Regions from separate parts of the Halomonas sp. GXIMD04776 genome, predicted to be linked through region 2. Evidence: predicted binding sites of a transcription regulator. Region 2 holds the regulator's gene; each other region holds the start of a gene.

Region 1 (5,671 bases), on a different contig from region 2:
CGACGATCACCCGGGTATATTCCGTGAGGGCCGGATCCGATAGATCACGCTCGAGCAGCTGAGCTGCTCCGCGGATGCCGCCCAGAGGATTCTTGATCTCATGGGCCAACCCACGAGACAGCACCTTGACGGTCTTCTGGCGAGCGATCAACGACTCTTCCCGGGATATTTTCAACAAGCGATCCCGAGGCTCGATCTCCAGCAGCAATTCGTTGTCGCTCACGGGAGTGACGGTGAAGTCGACGGTAATGACGTCACCACCGGCCAATACCAACTTCGCTTCACGCTGGGTAAACGGATGAAAAGCCTTGAGTGCCTTGGCCAGCACATCGGCCACCCCGGCATTTTCACCTTCCAGACTCTCGAGCCGCGTTCCTTGTACTCGGCCCAGGCTTGTCGCGAGCAACGCCTCGGCAGCGGGGTTCATCCAGCGTACCCTGAGCGTCCTATCCAGCGTCAAGACGGCCGTCGTCAAATGTTCCAATAAACGTTGGTACATAAGATGATCCCATGAAGAGCATGCATGCACATGAATCTTGCAAGAACTGCACCATCTCGACGATGGCAGGAGTGATCATGCCCTTGGATATCGACGCGCCAGATTATTGCACCATTATGGCGCATGCCTGGCCTGCGTGCCGAGTCTCTTGAAAACACCCAGAAGGGAGCACTCGCCAATCGTTGACGCTCAGTTGCCCGTCTGACCGGGAGGGCGCCCTGCTGGGTTGTTCGGGTTAGAAGGCAGATTGACGCTGGCACGATGCACATACAGCGTCACCGGATCGCTGCGATGGCGCACCTTGCCCTGGGCATCCAGCAACTCAGCGAGCAAGGTGTGCTCGCCTCGATTCAGATTATTGAGGATGAAGGCCTGGGTGTGCATTGCCGACTGGCTGATGTCGCCATCCACCAGCAGTCGAATACGATGATCCTTGCGTAGCGCGGGCTCGACATCGATATCGACGACAAGATCGCCGGCATAACCGGTCTGTAGCGTATAGCCATCCTCCGGCGAGAGAATCCTGAAGGTGGAATAGGGCATGAAAGGGCCCGCAACGCTGCGCGAGGGACGCGGGGAAACATCCTTGCCTGATGCCCTCTTGGGGGAAATCTTCAATATCTCGGGTGAGACCGCTTCCCGTGAAGGCACGACCGTGAGGGGCTGTAGCTTGAGGCGTTGGCTGTTTTCCCGGGGGGTATCGGTGAACACGATGTTGCCCTGGTCATCGACGCTGCGATAAACCGTGGCCGCCTCGAGGCCATTCAAGGGCAGGCTACACATTAATATGCACCATAGAAAATGCCTCATGGCTACTTCCTCGGGTAATGGCCGCATGCATTGACTTGTATTTCAATGAAAAGGGGCTCCCGAGGGAGCCCCTGCGTCTATGCTATATCGGCCGCAGCCCTCTCTACTGTAATCAACAGCTGTAATACATATCGAACTCAAGAGGATGTGTCGCCATGCGCAGTCGCTCGACATCCTCACCGATCACCTCGATGTAGGCATCAATCATGTCGTCGGTGAACACCCCGCCCTCGGTGAGGAAGGCGCGATCCTTGTCCAGCGACTCGAGTGCCTGTTCCAGACTCGTCGCCACGGTGGGCACGGACTTGCCCTCTTCTGGCGGCAGATCGTAGAGATTCTTGTCCATGGCGTCACCGGGATGGATCTTGTTCTTGATGCCGTCGAGACCCGCCATCAACAGCGCCGCAAACGAGAGATACGGATTGGCGACCGGGTCCGGAAAACGCGTCTCAACGCGCTTGCCTTTGGGGCTGGCGGTGTAGGGAATACGAATCGAGGCACTGCGATTGCGTGCCGAGTAGGCCAGCATTACCGGCGCCTCGAAACCCGGTACCAGACGCTTGTAGGAATTGGTGGCCGGATTGGTAAAGGCGTTCAGGGCTCGAGCGTGCTTGATGACGCCCCCGATATAGTAAAGCGCCATCTCGGAGAGTCCGGCGTACTCGTCACCGGCGAACATGTTCTCGCCATCCTTCCAGAAGGATTGGTGAATATGCATGCCGGAGCCGTTGTCTCCCACCAGCGGCTTGGGCATGAAGGTTGCCGTCTTGCCGTAGGCATGAGCCACGTTGTGAATGACGTACTTCATTTCCTGAACTTCGTCGGCCTTCTTGACCAGCGTGTTGAATTTCACGCCGATTTCGTTCTGGCCGGCATTGGCCACCTCGTGGTGATGCACCTCCACCGACTGACCGATCGCCTCCAGGGTGTTGCACATGGCGCTTCGAATGTCGTGATGGGAGTCCACCGGGGGGACCGGGAAGTAGCCGCCCTTGACCCGCGGACGATGGCCGAGGTTGCCGCCCTCGACGCTGGTGGAATCCGTGGCCCAAGCACCCTCTTCAGAGGAAATACGATACATGGCGCCCTGGATATCGCTCTTCCAGTGCACCTCATCGAAGATGAAGAACTCCGGTTCCGGGCCGAAGAAGGCGGTATCGCCCAGCCCAGTACTGGCAAGATACGCCTCGGCGCGCTTGGCAATGGAACGCGGATCACGCTCGTAGCCCTGCATGGTGGCGGGCTCGATGATATCGCAGCGTAATACCAGGGTGGCATCTTCGGTAAACGGGTCAAGAAAACCCGAACCATCTTCCGGGCGCAGGATCATGTCGGATTCGTTGATTCCTTTCCAACCAGAAATAGAGGAACCGTCGAACATCTGACCATTCTCGAAAAATTCATCGTCGACGGCGCTGGCGGGAATGGTGACGTGCTGCTCTTTGCCCCGGGTATCGGTAAAGCGCAGATCAACCCAGCGAATGTCGTGCTCTTCCATCAGGGCGAGAGTCTTTTCTGACATGGTTTTCTCCACAGAGTGAGTGTTAAGCGCGGATCGATAGAAATGGACGCAAACTGCAGTGTTGTAGCATGCCGAACCATTATTGCCCATGGCAGGTCTTTTCGATCAACTTGCTGCCAATGACTGGGCAAAAGGCGTGCCATAAACGCCGGAATAATATAAAAAAGACATAAACCATTGATACCAATTGCTAAAATAACGAAAACTCAGTGTGCTCAATAGGCCGCATGGCGTTACGAGGCATAATTTTAGCCGCTCTTAATTCTGCCATAGCGGATCGTGCACCATGTGAGAGCCTGTACTTGCTTTGTTGCACCATTATGGTGCTTTTGAGACGCGCAGCATGAATTATCGAGCAAAGATTAACGGACTCAACCGACAAAACGTGAAAAAACCATGCGCCGACTCTATCGAAATCAGCCGCTCCACGCATTGATACGCTCTGAAACCAACGGCTACTATTTATTTACATAAAAACAGCGCCAAGATCACCGCTAAAGCGAGTGACCGCATGAATGCATGGCTGATATTAGTGGCTCGAGTAATCCCCACGTCACCGCCGCGACAAGCAGCCAGCCAATAGGATTGGGTCACCCTGACAATGAATCATTTTTGCATCATCATCGACTCTCAGCGCGGCTACGCACGCCTCGATAGATGCCTGGAAGCCGTTACCCATGCAATCAATACGACCGATAGCCCTGTTGACATCATCGTACTCGTCGACAAGGTGCGTTCACGCTATGTCATGCTGGCCGAACGCCATAATGCACAACTGCTTGAGCGCTCCGCCGGCACACGTGGGCAGCGTTACAATGCTTGCGCGCACCATACGCAAGCCACTACGTTGGTCTTCATCGATCCCCTGGTGGAATTGCCCAAGGGCTGGCTGGCCTGGTCGGAGCGGGCCATGCTCGAGCGCGCCTGGGACGCCGTCGCCCTGACCGTGATCGGCACCTCAAAGCTTCCCTGGTTGACGCGCCTGCTCTATTCCACTGGCGATACATTGGCGCTGAGCGTCAAACGACAGTGGTTCGAGCGTGTGGGTGGCTTCGATGTCGAACGCGAACAAGGCATCGAGAGCGATCTTCTATTACGACTTGTCGCCTGTCATGCCCGGGTTCTGAATCAGACGCCGGAAGGCAACCGAGCAGCGGGGTGAACCAGTGAGCGCCCTGAGCTTTACACACAACATGGCACAGGATTTAGCACAGCGCCTACGCGGTCATTGGCGACGCACGCTCGCGGGTGGTGAGCGCGGGCAACGAGCGCTGTTGCGATTGCCCCGGGTACTTGCCAACGAGGACGAGGCGCGCTTGCCGCATTGCGCCCCTTGGTGTCTGGGTCCATCAAGTTTCGAGCACTTGCTCATCGCATTGAACGATATCGCCCGCCCGGTCAATCTCGCCACCGCACTCACGCCCCACTTCGAGATGCACCCCTGCATTGGCCTGACCCTCGACACCCCATGGCGTCATGACATCGACAACGCCACGAACCTGCTCGACCATTACGCCATTCCGGCGAGCATCTTTGTTACCTCGACTCCCCTCGAAGACACAGGCCTATGGCGTGTGCTGATCGGCGACGGCTTGTGGCGACGACACCTTCCCGAGCGGATTCGTGACGCTCTGGGCGACACAGGATTGCCCCTGCCGCCCATGCCCCCCAAGCATCCCGACAACGCCTACAGCCGTGCGCTGTTGAACTACTTCCTGCAGCTTGAACATGCCGACTCGCGGCGCCTGTCCGAGATCGGCGAACACCTACTGGATATCCTCGATCATTCACTGCAACCGATCGACCCGTTCAGTGCGCGCCGCCTGGAAAGCGGGGGCTTATGCCGTTTCGGTGCCGGCGGACTTCGCTTTGATGGGCAAGATGACAACCTGCTCCGCCAGCAGATGCGCCGCTCGCGTAAGACCCTGGCTCAGCTTTGTCGTGAACCGCTGACGGCGATCACCTGCACCGGCAAACCACCGTCCTTGACCGCGCAACAAGTGCTTCAACGATGCGGCGTCACGACGGCGCTACTCGACACCGGGGGCTGGCTGACTCGGCACAGCGATACCTTGGTTTTACCACGGATTCCCCTCAGTCAGCCGATCGCCCAAAGCCCGGGACGACTATTCGATTATCTGTTCGGCTATCGTTGAAGATCAGCTCCAGCCGGCAAAATCCGTGGGATAAGGTAGCCGTCGGGCACCGCTAGCCACTATAATGCGCCCCCTATTTCCCAGCAGGATCCCGTCGTGATCGAGAAACTTCGCAACATTGCCATCATTGCTCACGTCGACCACGGCAAGACCACCCTGGTCGACAAGCTTTTGAGTCAGTCCGGTACTCTGGATCGCAAGACCGAAGGTCAGGAGCGCATCATGGACTCCAACGACCAGGAGAAGGAGCGTGGTATCACCATCCTGGCGAAGAACACGGCGATCCGCTGGCAGGCACCTGACGAACAGGTTTATCACATCAACATCGTCGACACCCCCGGCCACGCCGATTTTGGGGGCGAGGTCGAGCGTGTGATGTCGATGGTCGACTCGGTGCTGCTCCTGGTCGATGCCGTCGACGGCCCCATGCCGCAGACTCGCTTCGTCACCCAGAAAGCCTTCGATCAAGGCCTGAAGCCGATCGTGGTGGTCAACAAGATCGATCGCCCCGGCGCGCGGCCGGATTGGGTCATCGATCAGATCTTCGACCTGTTCGACAACCTGGGGGCCAGTGACGAGCAACTCGACTTCCCGATCATCTACTGCTCCGCATTGAACGGTATCGCTGGCCCGGAGCCGGAGCAGCTCGCCGACGACATGACCCCCATGTTCCAGGCCATCGTC
Region 2 (5,671 bases):
CGATCAAGCGCGCAGGACTGGGCATCAGCGTACCCAATGCACCACTTTATATTCGTGAATGCGCTGACTGGGTCACCGAGCACGCGGGAGGGCATGGTGCCGTGCGTGAAATCTGTGACAATCTCCTGGCATGGCAAGGCCACTGGCCGGCAGTGCTCGATACCTACTCGCATGGGAAAGGCTGAGCATGGCGTTGCGCCTACCCAATATCCCCGCAAAATTCTGGCTGGCACTGCTCGTGCTGGCCTTGGGTGGACTGCTGACAGTCATCGAACAACGTGATGTATCCCTGCCCGGGCCGGTACCCAGCGATGCCGCCGGCGAGCCCGACTTTTATCTTGAAGGTGCCCGAATGACACGCTTCGATGCCCGGGGCGCCCCCTACCAACGTCTCGAGACGCCACGCCTGGTGCATACGCCCGCCGATGATGTCATTCGCACGAAGACGCCCGATATACGTCTGTACGACGATGAGGGCCGCACTTGGTTCGCTGGCGGCGATAGCGGTAGGCTTGGGCCAAACGGCAACCCTCTCACCTTGACAGGCAATGCCTGGCTCGAAGCCCCCGAGGAAGGCTGGCGGCTCGAGACTGATACCCTGGTCTACGATAATCAGGAGCGTCACGCCTGGAGTGAGAGTGAGGCTCGCCTCAGCCAATATCAGCAACGTGTACGCGGCGAGCGCTTCGATGCCTGGATCGACACGGCCCGCATGCGCCTGACAGACAATGTACGCGGTGTGCATCCGCCCATCAGCGAGGAGCAAGGATCATGAGGCGACAGACCCTATCTCAACATTTGTCCCGGACCTTATCCATCATGGCCGGTCTGATGCTTTATGGCTCGATCGCAGCGACGGCTCACGCCCTCGACAGCGATGCGAGTGCGCCCATCGAGATTGCCGCGGATCGACTCGATGTCGATGACAAGGCCGGCACGGCGGTTTACACCGGCGATGTCGATATGCAGCAAGGCAGCATGAAACTCACCGCCGATCGGGTCGAAATCGAACGCAACGCCCAAGGTGAAGTTTCCCGCGTTACCGCCTCTAACGAGGCCGGTCGTGCCTATCTCGAACAAAAACCCGCCCCTCAGGATCCGATCGTCAAGGGCTGGGGCGAAACCATCATCTATCATGCCGCTGAACGGCGCGTGGAGCTGATGCGTCAGGCGGAGCTTCATCAAGGCGGTGACACCTTTAATGGCGCCTATGTGGAGTACTTTCTCGATCGTCGGCAGGTCCAGGCCCGTTCGCAGTCGGAAAGTGGCGCCAAGGAACGCGTGCGCATGACGCTGACGCCTCAAACCACCGAGTAAGAAGCAACGAGCAGGAAGCCCCTGAATGAAGACGCTTTTCGCCCGCCATCTGGCCAAGAGCTACAAGCAACGCCGGGTGGTACAGGATATCAGCCTGTCCATTGCCCAAGGCAGCATCGTCGGCTTGCTGGGCCCCAACGGTGCAGGCAAGACGACGTCGTTCTACATGATCGTCGGCCTGGTCAAGGCCGATGCCGGCGAGGTCGGCATCGACGATCAGGATTTGACCTCGGCGCCGATGCACCATCGCGCTCGGGCCGGGATCGGCTACTTGCCTCAGGAAGCCTCGGTATTTCGTAAGTTGTCGGTAGCGGACAACATCCTGGCAATCCTCGAAACACGCAAGGACCTCGACAAGCAGCAGCGCCATGCCCAACTCGAGCATCTGCTCGAAGAATTTCATATCGACCACATCCGCGACAACATGGGCATGAGCCTCTCCGGCGGCGAGCGGCGCCGAGTCGAGATCGCCCGCTCCCTGGCGACCGAGCCTGCTTTCATTCTGCTTGACGAGCCCTTTGCTGGCGTCGATCCCATCTCGGTAGGCGAAATCAAGAGTATCATTCGCCAACTGCGCGAACGTGGCATCGGCATCCTGATCACCGATCACAACGTGCGAGAGACGCTGGATATCTGCGACAACGCCTATATCGTCGGCGACGGCAAGATCATCGCCGAGGGTAATGCGGAGGCCATTCTTTCCAGTCAAAAAGTACGCGAGGTCTACCTGGGCAACGAATTTCGCCTCTAGCGCCACCTCGACAAGACGTCGGTTTCACCCTTTTGCGCAGCCTCCAGATCAAGCCAGCCCTCAAGCAAAAAAGCATTAACTTACTAATGGCATGATTATTGCTTTTTGAGCTTGCATGCTACTCCGCACGGCGCTAACGTAATCTCAAATCATGACGGCGACTCAGGTTCATTATGGTAATGAAGCCAACGCTGCAACTGAGGGTCGGCACTCAACTGACCATGACGCCTCAGCTGCAACAAGCGATTCAGCTGTTGCAGCTATCGACCCTCGATCTGCGTCAGGAAATCCAGCAGGCGCTGGAGTCCAACCCCATGCTGGAACTCGATGACGCCTATGGTGAACAAGCCGTGGCGGAAAGCATCGAGGAACAGTGGTCCGATGATATTCCCACAGAACTGGTGACCGACAGCGAATGGTCGGATACCTATCAGGACGTTCCCAGTAGCAAGGCAAGCAGCACGGATGGGAGCGATATCGAGCGCAACGTCGTGGGGTTGAGCCTTCAGGATCATCTTCGCTGGCAAGTGACGATGGACGATATGTCACCGCGTTCTCGGCAGATCGCCGACAGCCTTATCGACTCGATTACCCCGGCGGGCTACCTTGACGCCAGCCTCGACGAGTTGGTGGACGGCTTGCGCGGTCAAGGACTTGACGACCTCAAGAGCAATGAGGTGGAGCAGGTACTACTGCGGATACAACAATACGAACCGACCGGTGTCGGCGCCCGCAATCTGCGCGAATGTCTGCTTCTGCAACTCGCTGCTTGCGATGAGGCAACTTCGCTTCTGCCCCAGGCCAAGCGTCTAGTGCGCCAGTTTCTAGAGGCCCTCGCCGGCAACGATCGCAAGATGCTCAAGCGCCGCCTAGGACTCGACGATGCTCAACTGGATAGCGTCATCGCCTTGATTCGGACCCTCGATCCGCGTCCCGGCCAAGCCTTCGATCACCATAGCGATAGCTACGTCACACCGGATCTGATCGCTCGTCACAGCCCTCAGGGCTGGCGCATCGAGCTCAACCCCGAGGCACTGCCGCGTCTTCGCATTCAGCCGGATTATGCCGCGCTCGTGCGACGCGCGGACAAGAGCGACGACAATGCCTTCATGAAGCAGCATCTGCAGGAAGCGCGCTGGCTGATGAAGAGTCTGTCGAGTCGCAACGACACCTTGCTCAAGGTAGGCCGCGAAATCATGAGCCACCAGTTCGATTTTCTCGAGCGTGGCGAAGAAGCCATGAAGCCGCTGATTCTTGCCAATATCGCTCAACTCGTGGAAATGCACGAATCGACCATTTCTCGGGTCACCACCCAGAAGTTCATCCACACCCCTCGTGGCGTCTTCGAACTCAAGTACTTTTTTTCGAGTCACGTTGGCGGTGGCGAGAGCGACGGCGATGCCTACTCCAGCACGGCAATCCGTGCACGCCTGAAGAAGATGGTCAGCGAAGAATCGCCACGTAAACCCTTGTCCGACAGCAAACTGGTGGACCTGCTGGCCGAAGACGGCATCAAGGTAGCCCGGCGCACCATTGCCAAGTATCGCGAGGCACTGGGCATCCCCTCTTCCAGCGATCGCAAGCGCCTTGCTTGATGCCTTCGCAGCCCCATGCATGAAGGCTTGAAAAAATCACCTATCGCAGTGTTCCGCTTAGAGGGCCATAGGGGTTTGCTAAACGGCAAAAAGGGTTACAATCCTTGGACCATTCGCAGCAATAGGAGCGTGCCATGCAAGTCAACATCACTGGCCATCATGTCGAGCTGACCGATGCATTGCGTGATTATGTGAACGAGAAACTTGCACGTCTGGAGCGTCATTACGACAACATCACGCGCGTTCAGGTGACCCTGTCGGTCGAAAAGGAACGTCACCAGGCCGCCTGTACACTCCATGTAGCAGGCGCCGATCTGCATGGCGAGGCCGAAAACGGCGACATGTATGCTGCCATTGATGCATTGACCGACAAGCTTGATCGTCAACTTGTCAAACACAAGGAAAAAAGCCAAGCCCGCGCCCAAGGCGCCGGGGCACGCTGATTGCGATCCATGTCTCTGGAATCCATCCTGCCTCCGGAGCGCGCACTATTCGCGGTGCCCGGGGGCAGCAAGAAACGGGTGCTGGAATTTTTCAGCACCTTCATTGCTCAGAACATTCCCAGTCTGGATAGCCAGGAAGTATTTGGACGTCTGGTTGGTCGGGAAAAGCTCGGCAGCACAGGCATCGGCAACGGTGTCGCCATTCCGCATGCGCGGGACCCGCACTGCAAGACACCGATTGCCGGTTTTCTCAAGCTTCAGGAAGCCATCAATTTCGACGCCATCGATGGCGAACCGGTGGATTTGATCTTCATCCTGCTGGTTCCCGAGGCGGCGGATGACACGCATTTGGCACTTCTTGCCCAGGTCGCCAGCTTGATGAACGATGCTGACACCCGGGCACGCCTACGCAAGAGTGAAAGCCAGAGCCAACTCTACGAGACGCTGATCCACGCTATTCAAAACCTCGAGTAGACGAATAACGAGAGCAACGAGTGATATCCTGACGTAGTGCACCACGTTGTTTTCGTTTCAGGCAAGGCCTTAGCCACAGTCATAAGGGCGCTATCATGCAACTCGTGATCATCAGCGGACGATCGGGGTCCGGAAAATCCATCGCGCTTCAGGCGCTTGAGGATCTCGGCTTCTATGCCATCGATAATCTGCCGGCCATGCTGCTCGATCATCTCATTCATGAGTTGCAACAGGATGAGGCGCGTCGCTCGAATATCGCGGTGAGCATCGATGCGCGCAACCTGCCGACGGCACTCAAGCGCTTTCCGGTGTTGCTCGAAGAGATTCGCATGCGTCAAATCGATTGCCATGTGGTCTATCTCACTGCGGAAAACAAGATCTTGCTCGAGCGCTATTCCGCGACACGCCGCAGTCACCCTTTGACCCGGGAAAGCAACATGACCCTGGCCGAGGCCATCGAGTCTGAAGAACACACCCTGGCGCGTATACGCGATCTCGCCGACCTGGTGATCGATACCTCGCAACTCTCGATCCATGATCTGCGCGGGCGCATCGCTACTCAGGTAGCGCATCACTCCAGTGATCAGTTGACGCTGACCTTCGAATCCTTCGGCTTCAAGCGTGGTGTACCCCTGGATGCCGATACCGTGTTCGATGTCCGCTGTTTGCCCAATCCTTACTGGGACCCTCAATTGCGTCAGTACGATGGGCGCGATAATGAAATCATCAAGTTTCTCGAGAGTTACGATGATGTGACTGCCATGGGTAACGATATCCGGGACTGGCTTGAACGCTGGCTGCCGGCCTATATCGCCAGCAATCGCAGCTATCTGACGGTAGCCATCGGCTGTACCGGCGGCCAGCATCGCTCGGTCTATCTGAGTGAGCGACTCGCTCATCATTTTGCCGAACAGCATCGCGTGCGCCTTCGACACCGTGAGCTTGGCGTTCTCACCGTCGTAGGAGAGGCGGTGAATGATTCAGCGTGAACTGACGCTGACCAATCGACGTGGACTGCATGCGCGCGCAGCCACCAAGCTGGTCAAATGCTGTCAGCCCTATGACGCTGAAGTCACACTTCATTATCGAGA
Region 3 (5,671 bases), on a different contig from region 2:
ATGCAAGGCTCGACACCCCGCTCCGGCGGGGTGTCGTCGTTTACGGCGAGAAATTCGCTTTTCCCGAACCGATGCGCAGGCCATGCTTTCTCAGTTTACGCACCACGCTGGGTTGGCTGATGCCAAGTCGCTCGGCCAAGGCGTAGGTGCTGGCTACCTGATGGCAGAGCGATCCCAGAATCTCTCCCTCATAGGCATCGAGTGCCTGTTTGAGCGTTTGCCCCTCCGATGGCAGGCTCGAAGCAGCTTGCGTTTCTACCGCTGGGGCGCGCCGCTCCAGGCTCGATGATAAAACATGGTCGCCAATGGCACCGATCACCTCCTCCGGCGCTGCGAGCCAGGCGCGCTCCATCCAGTTCTCCAGCTCCCGCACATTGCCGGGCCAGTCGCGCCCCATGAGTTCAGGCCACACGCTGGGGTGCAGCACCTTGGTACGACCATAACGATGATTGAGACGCTCCAATTGCAATTCCGCCAATCCGGGTATGTCCTCACGGCGTTCGCGCAGAGGCGGTAACGTCAGCGGGATGACATTGAGCCGGTAATACAGATCGAGGCGAAAGGCGCCGCTTTCGACCCGGGCGGCAATATCCTGATTCGAGGCCACCACCAGACGGAAATCCACGCGCCGCGCCCGCGTATCGCCGAGCCGAGTGATCTGGCCATCCTGAATCACCTTGAGCAGCTTACTCTGCATGGCCAGCGGAAGCTCACCGATCTCATCGAGAAACAGCGTGCCGCCCTCGGCCATTTCCAGCATCCCCGCCTTGCCCTGACGGGCCGCACCGCTGAAGGCGCCGGGCTGATAACCGAACATTTCCGACTCGAACAAGGATTCGGGTATGGCGGCACAATTGACATCGATGAAGGGGCCGGAATGACGTGCGCTCCAACGATGCAACTGACGCGCGAAGGCGGTCTTGCCGACCCCGGACTCACCCAGCATTAACACGGTGGCGTCACTGGGTGCGACCCGCTTGATCAGCAGCGCCACCTCGCGCATCACGCCACTGCGCACCTCCAACTCATCAAGCCCCAGGTCATCTTCCAACGAAGCCGAACCGCCGCGCATGAGGTGCTCACTGAAGCGCTGCTGGAGCAGCTTGTACTCGTCCTGAAGCAGCTGCAGATCGGTGAGATCCATGGAGCGGGAGACGATACGCGCGAGCTTGCCGTCGACGAAGACCGGATGCGCCTCAGCGATCACTCGCCGCCCGGTGCCGGTATGCTGCAACACCTGCGCCGGCTGCTGGGTACGGATCACCTCCATGGTCACCGAGGGTGAAAGCACACCGCGCTCGACCAGCTCCTGCACGGTGCTGGTGCAAAGCTCCTCACGGCTCAGGCCATAGACCGCCGCACTTCCCGGACTGACATCGAGAATTCGGCCACTGGCCTCGACGATGAAGAAGTGGTCATGAGCTGTATTGATGATGGTCTTGAGCACTGCACTGCCGATATCGGTCATGAGCTGCTTCCTGCATCGATTCATTTATGAATCGAATAATACATAAATGAATCGATCACGACCTCAAATGATCCATTATTGAATCAAATAGCACTCATAGTGCCAGAAAACAGACACTTGAACGTTGGCACATTCCCTGCAAGCAAGTAAGAAATGCCCATCGATATGGCCAGAGCGAATCACTTGCAAGGAAACGATCGACATGAACGACAAGCCGACCTTCAATCAGCCGCTCGGCGGCAACGATATGCCCCGCTTCGGCGGTCCGGCCACCATGATGCGCCTACCGACTCAGGAAAGCGCCGCCGGTCTGGATGCGGCATTCATCGGCATTCCCATGGACATCGGCACCTCGAATCGTCCTGGTACCCGGCTGGGGCCGCGCCAGATCCGCGACGAGTCCCGCATGCTGCGCCCCTATAACATGGCGACCAAGGCCGCCCCCTTCGACAGCCTGCAGGTGGCGGACATCGGCGACGTGCCGATCAACACCTTCAACCTGCCCAAGAATCTCGACATCATCACCGACTTCTACAACGAGGTGCTCGCTCATGACTGCACGCCGTTGACCTTGGGCGGCGATCACACCCTGACCTGGCCGCTGCTGCGCGCCATCGCCAAGAAGCATGGCCCGGTCGGGCTGATCCATGTGGATGCCCATGCCGATGTCAACGAGCACATGTTCGGTGAGAAAATCGCCCACGGCTGCCCGTTCCGCCGCGCTCAGGAAGAAGGCCTGCTGGACAGCCAGCGCGTGGTGCAGATCGGCCTGCGCGGCACCGGCTATGCCGCGGACGATTTCGACTGGTGCCGCGATCAGGGCTTTCGCGTGGTTCAGGCCGAGGAATGCTGGTACAAGTCGCTGGCGCCCTTGATGGCAGAGGTGCGTGAACAGATGGGCGACGGCCCGGTATATATCTCATTTGATATCGATAGCCTTGACCCTTCCGTGGCACCCGGTACCGGCACCGTCGAAATGGGCGGCCTCACCGCTCAACAGGGGCTCGAGATCGTGCGCGGCGCCTGGGGACTGAACGTGGTCGGCGGCGATCTGGTGGAGGTCTCCCCGCCCTATGACCAGAGCGGCAACACTGCGCTGATGGGGGCGACCCTGCTCTATGAAATGCTGTGTGTGCTGCCCGGTGTTCAACGGCGCTAAACGTTTCTAGCGACAACCTCACAAAAAACAACGGGATATTTTGACATGCCCTCATCACTGGAAACGACCACCGGCCCCTACCACACCAACGGCGGCAAATTCAGCCGTCGCGGGCTGCTCAAGTTCCTGATTCCTTCGTTGATTGGTATCGGCATGTTTCTGGTGCCGTTCACCTCTGGCGAAAGCATCAATATCGGCATGGGCTTTCTGGCCGATGGCTTGAAGGCGCTACTGGGTAGTGCGTTGCCACCGTTGGCGACGGTGATCCTGTGTTTGTCTGCAGGGCTGACGGTGCTCGTCAAGCTGACCCAGCCAACATGGCTCGATCGAGGGCCGCTCAAGGAGTTGTTCGACGTCGAGTGGCTGTGGCTCGCCCTGCGGGTGCTGGGCGCCCTCTTCGCGCTCATGACGCTGTTCCAGATCGGCCCGACCTTCATCACCGCCTCGACCACCGGCGGAGTCATGCTCAACGATCTGGCGCCGGTGCTACTGACGTTCTTCTTCTTCGCCGCGCTGCTACTGCCGTTTCTGGTGGATTTCGGCTTCATGGAGTTTATCGGCAGCCTGGTGCGCAAGCCATTCCGAATCATCTTCGGCCTGCCCGGGCGCAGTGCCATCGATGCGACCGCCTCCTGGATGGGCTCAGGGACCGTGGGCGTGCTGATTACCACCCAGCAATACGAACAGGGATATTACAATCAGCGCGAAGCCGCGGCGATCGCCACCAATTTCTCCATCGTCTCCATTGCCTTCGCTTTGCTGGTCGCCTCCTTCATCAAGATCAACCATCTCTTCATCGAGTTTTATCTCACGGTGCTGGTCGCGGGGCTGATTGCCGCCGTGATCGTGCCGCGATTGCCGCCACTATCGCGCAAGTCGAACAGCTATTACGAACCGGCTGGCTGTCGGATCGCCGAGGAGAGCACCGGCGGCATTGGTATCCTGCGTTTCAGCCTGGGTCAAGCAGTGGCTCGGGCCGAAACCGCGCCGGGGCCCGGTCAACTGGTGCGGGTTGCCCTGTTCAACGTTGCCGATATCTTCTTCGGACTGCTGCCGCTGGTGGTGGCCATCGGCACCGTGGCCTTGGTGCTGGCGGAATTCACGCCGCTGTTTACCTGGCTGTCGTACCCGATGGTGCCGGTACTCGAATGGCTGCAAATTCCCGAGGCCCAGGCCGCGGCGCCCGCGACATTGGTAGGCTTCGCCGACATGTTTCTGCCGGCGGTGCTGGCCTCCAACATCGAGAGCGAACTGACCCGCTTCGTGATCGCCTGCCTGTCCCTGACCCAGCTGATCTACATGTCGGAGATCGGCGCCCTGCTGCTCAAGTCGAAGATCCCGATCAAGCTTTGGGAGCTGGTCGTGGTTTTCCTGCTACGCACCGCCATCACACTGCCCATCATTGCGGTGATCGCCCATGTCTTCGTGTTTTGAGAAAAAGTACCCGCGCATCATTTGCCCAACGCTGTAGATTGCGAAGCGCCATTGCGGACTAAAAAAAGCCCCAAGACAACAGTCACGCAGACGGTAAAAGCCCAACAACAATAGTAAGGTGGAGCCAAACACCATGTTCTCGTTCGACAAACTGTTAGGCCAGGACACACTGGATGAGCATCAGACACGTAGTCTGAGTTTTTTCGGCACCATGGCGTTGTGGCTAGGCGCCAATGTCGTGGTAACGACAATCCTCACGGGGATGCTGCTGGTTCCCGACCTGCGCTTTACCACCGCGATGACGACCGTGTTGATCGGGTCACTCATCGGGGCCGTGCCCTTGTTACTCGTGGGACTGATGGGCCAGCATACAGGGCTACCTTCGATGGTACTCACCCGCCGCGCTTATGGGCCGCTAGGCAGCCGACTGATCTCATTCGTCAACATGAGCGTACTGATCGCCTGGAGCTGGATTCAAGCGCTATTGGCGGGCATGAGCCTTGATTATGCAATCTCCAGCACGACCGGCTACAGCAATCTAGCGCTGATGACGGTGATCTGCGAGGCAGTGGTCGTGCTGATCGTGCTGCGAGGCCATTTGGGCATCGAGCGCGTGGAGCGCTGGGCCGCCAGTCTCATGGTGATACTCGCCGCAGCGGTGCTTTATCAGCTCAACCGTCATTACGATATCGGCAATCTGCTCACCATGGCCCCAGAATCGCGTAATGGCATCACTCTGGGTATCGCCTTCGACATCGTGATCGCCACCGCCTTCTCATGGATATCCTCTTCCGCGGACTACAATCGCAATTGCAAGAATAGCGCCGTCGCAATCTGGGGAACCTATACCGGTTATCTTTTGGCGGCGGTAATCGCCATGGGTCTCGGTGCAGCGGTTTCCGGCATTTCGGTCCTCAACGGCATGGAGCAGACCTACGATCCCACCAGGCTGCTGAGCGGATTCGGTTTTGGCTTACCCGCCGCACTGGTCATCTTTCTATCCGTCATGACTACCAATGTGATGGCGGTCTACAGTGCGACGCTTTCCTGCATGAACGTCAAACCGGGCATGCGCTTCTGGAAGCCGGCGCTGGTCATCGGCGTCGTGACCGTCTTCGGCGCATTGATTCCGGGCATTCTCGATCAATTCCAGAACTTTCTGCTGTTGATCGGGGCGCTGTTCATTCCCGCCTTCTCGGTGATGATCGTCGACTACTACCTCGTCAGCCGCCAGGGCTATGACGCGGAGCTGCTCGAATCCAGAACCCAGGTTGGCCTTGCCACAGCGCCGTTCGCCATCGGCGCCTACCTCATCGGGGCTGCACTTGCCGCCTACTGGTCGCTGATGGCGCCGCTGGCCTTCGGTGCCTCCCTGCCGGTGTTCGTGATTACCGGCGCACTTTACTGGGCCGGGGTAAGGCTGTTCGTCGGTAAGGGCCGTGATGACTCACTGGAGGCCACACGATGAAAATGATGCTCGCCCAGACGGCGCCGGCACGTTTCGATGTAAAGGCCAATCTTGCGACTCTCAAGAGGCTATGCCAACAAGCGGTCGACAGCGAAGCCGAGTTATTGGTTCTGCCGGAACTGGCCATGACGGGCTATAACAT

What was found. Region 2 encodes sigma-54, which starts transcription at its own class of promoters, with help from an activator protein. Its sites were predicted from a motif close to TGGCACNNNNNTTGCTNT; they were not measured.
Region 1: glnA (glutamate--ammonia ligase) is a predicted target of sigma-54. The motif match lies at 2,956-2,973, and genes of this name have one in related genera.
Region 3: speB (agmatinase) is a predicted target of sigma-54. The motif match lies at 1,594-1,611, and genes of this name have one in related genera.

What each region holds. Positions count from the first base shown of each region.
Region 1 is NZ_JBNCAN010000039.1:8,561-14,231, reverse strand. It holds gene glnL (nitrogen regulation protein NR(II)) at 1-499, opposite strand, end outside; gene ACPF7Z_RS18870 (DUF4124 domain-containing protein) at 689-1,282, opposite strand; gene glnA (glutamate--ammonia ligase) at 1,422-2,831, opposite strand; gene ACPF7Z_RS18860 (hypothetical protein) at 3,433-3,993, shown strand; gene ACPF7Z_RS18855 (polysaccharide deacetylase family protein) at 4,025-4,987, shown strand; gene typA (translational GTPase TypA) at 5,084-5,671, shown strand, end outside.
Region 2 is NZ_JBNCAN010000002.1:154,303-159,973, reverse strand. It holds gene ACPF7Z_RS02065 (KdsC family phosphatase) at 1-185, shown strand, start outside; gene lptC (LPS export ABC transporter periplasmic protein LptC) at 188-775, shown strand; gene lptA (lipopolysaccharide transport periplasmic protein LptA) at 772-1,317, shown strand; gene lptB (LPS export ABC transporter ATP-binding protein) at 1,343-2,068, shown strand; gene ACPF7Z_RS02045 (RNA polymerase factor sigma-54) at 2,242-3,663, shown strand; gene hpf (ribosome hibernation-promoting factor, HPF/YfiA family) at 3,798-4,106, shown strand; gene ACPF7Z_RS02035 (PTS sugar transporter subunit IIA) at 4,116-4,580, shown strand; gene rapZ (RNase adapter RapZ) at 4,676-5,569, shown strand; gene ACPF7Z_RS02025 (HPr family phosphocarrier protein) at 5,556-5,671, shown strand, end outside.
Region 3 is NZ_JBNCAN010000014.1:44,429-50,099, reverse strand. It holds gene ACPF7Z_RS11035 (sigma-54 interaction domain-containing protein) at 41-1,468, opposite strand; gene speB (agmatinase) at 1,671-2,627, shown strand; gene ACPF7Z_RS11025 (YjiH family protein) at 2,673-4,061, shown strand; gene ACPF7Z_RS11020 (purine-cytosine permease family protein) at 4,195-5,529, shown strand; gene ACPF7Z_RS11015 (carbon-nitrogen hydrolase family protein) at 5,526-5,671, shown strand, end outside.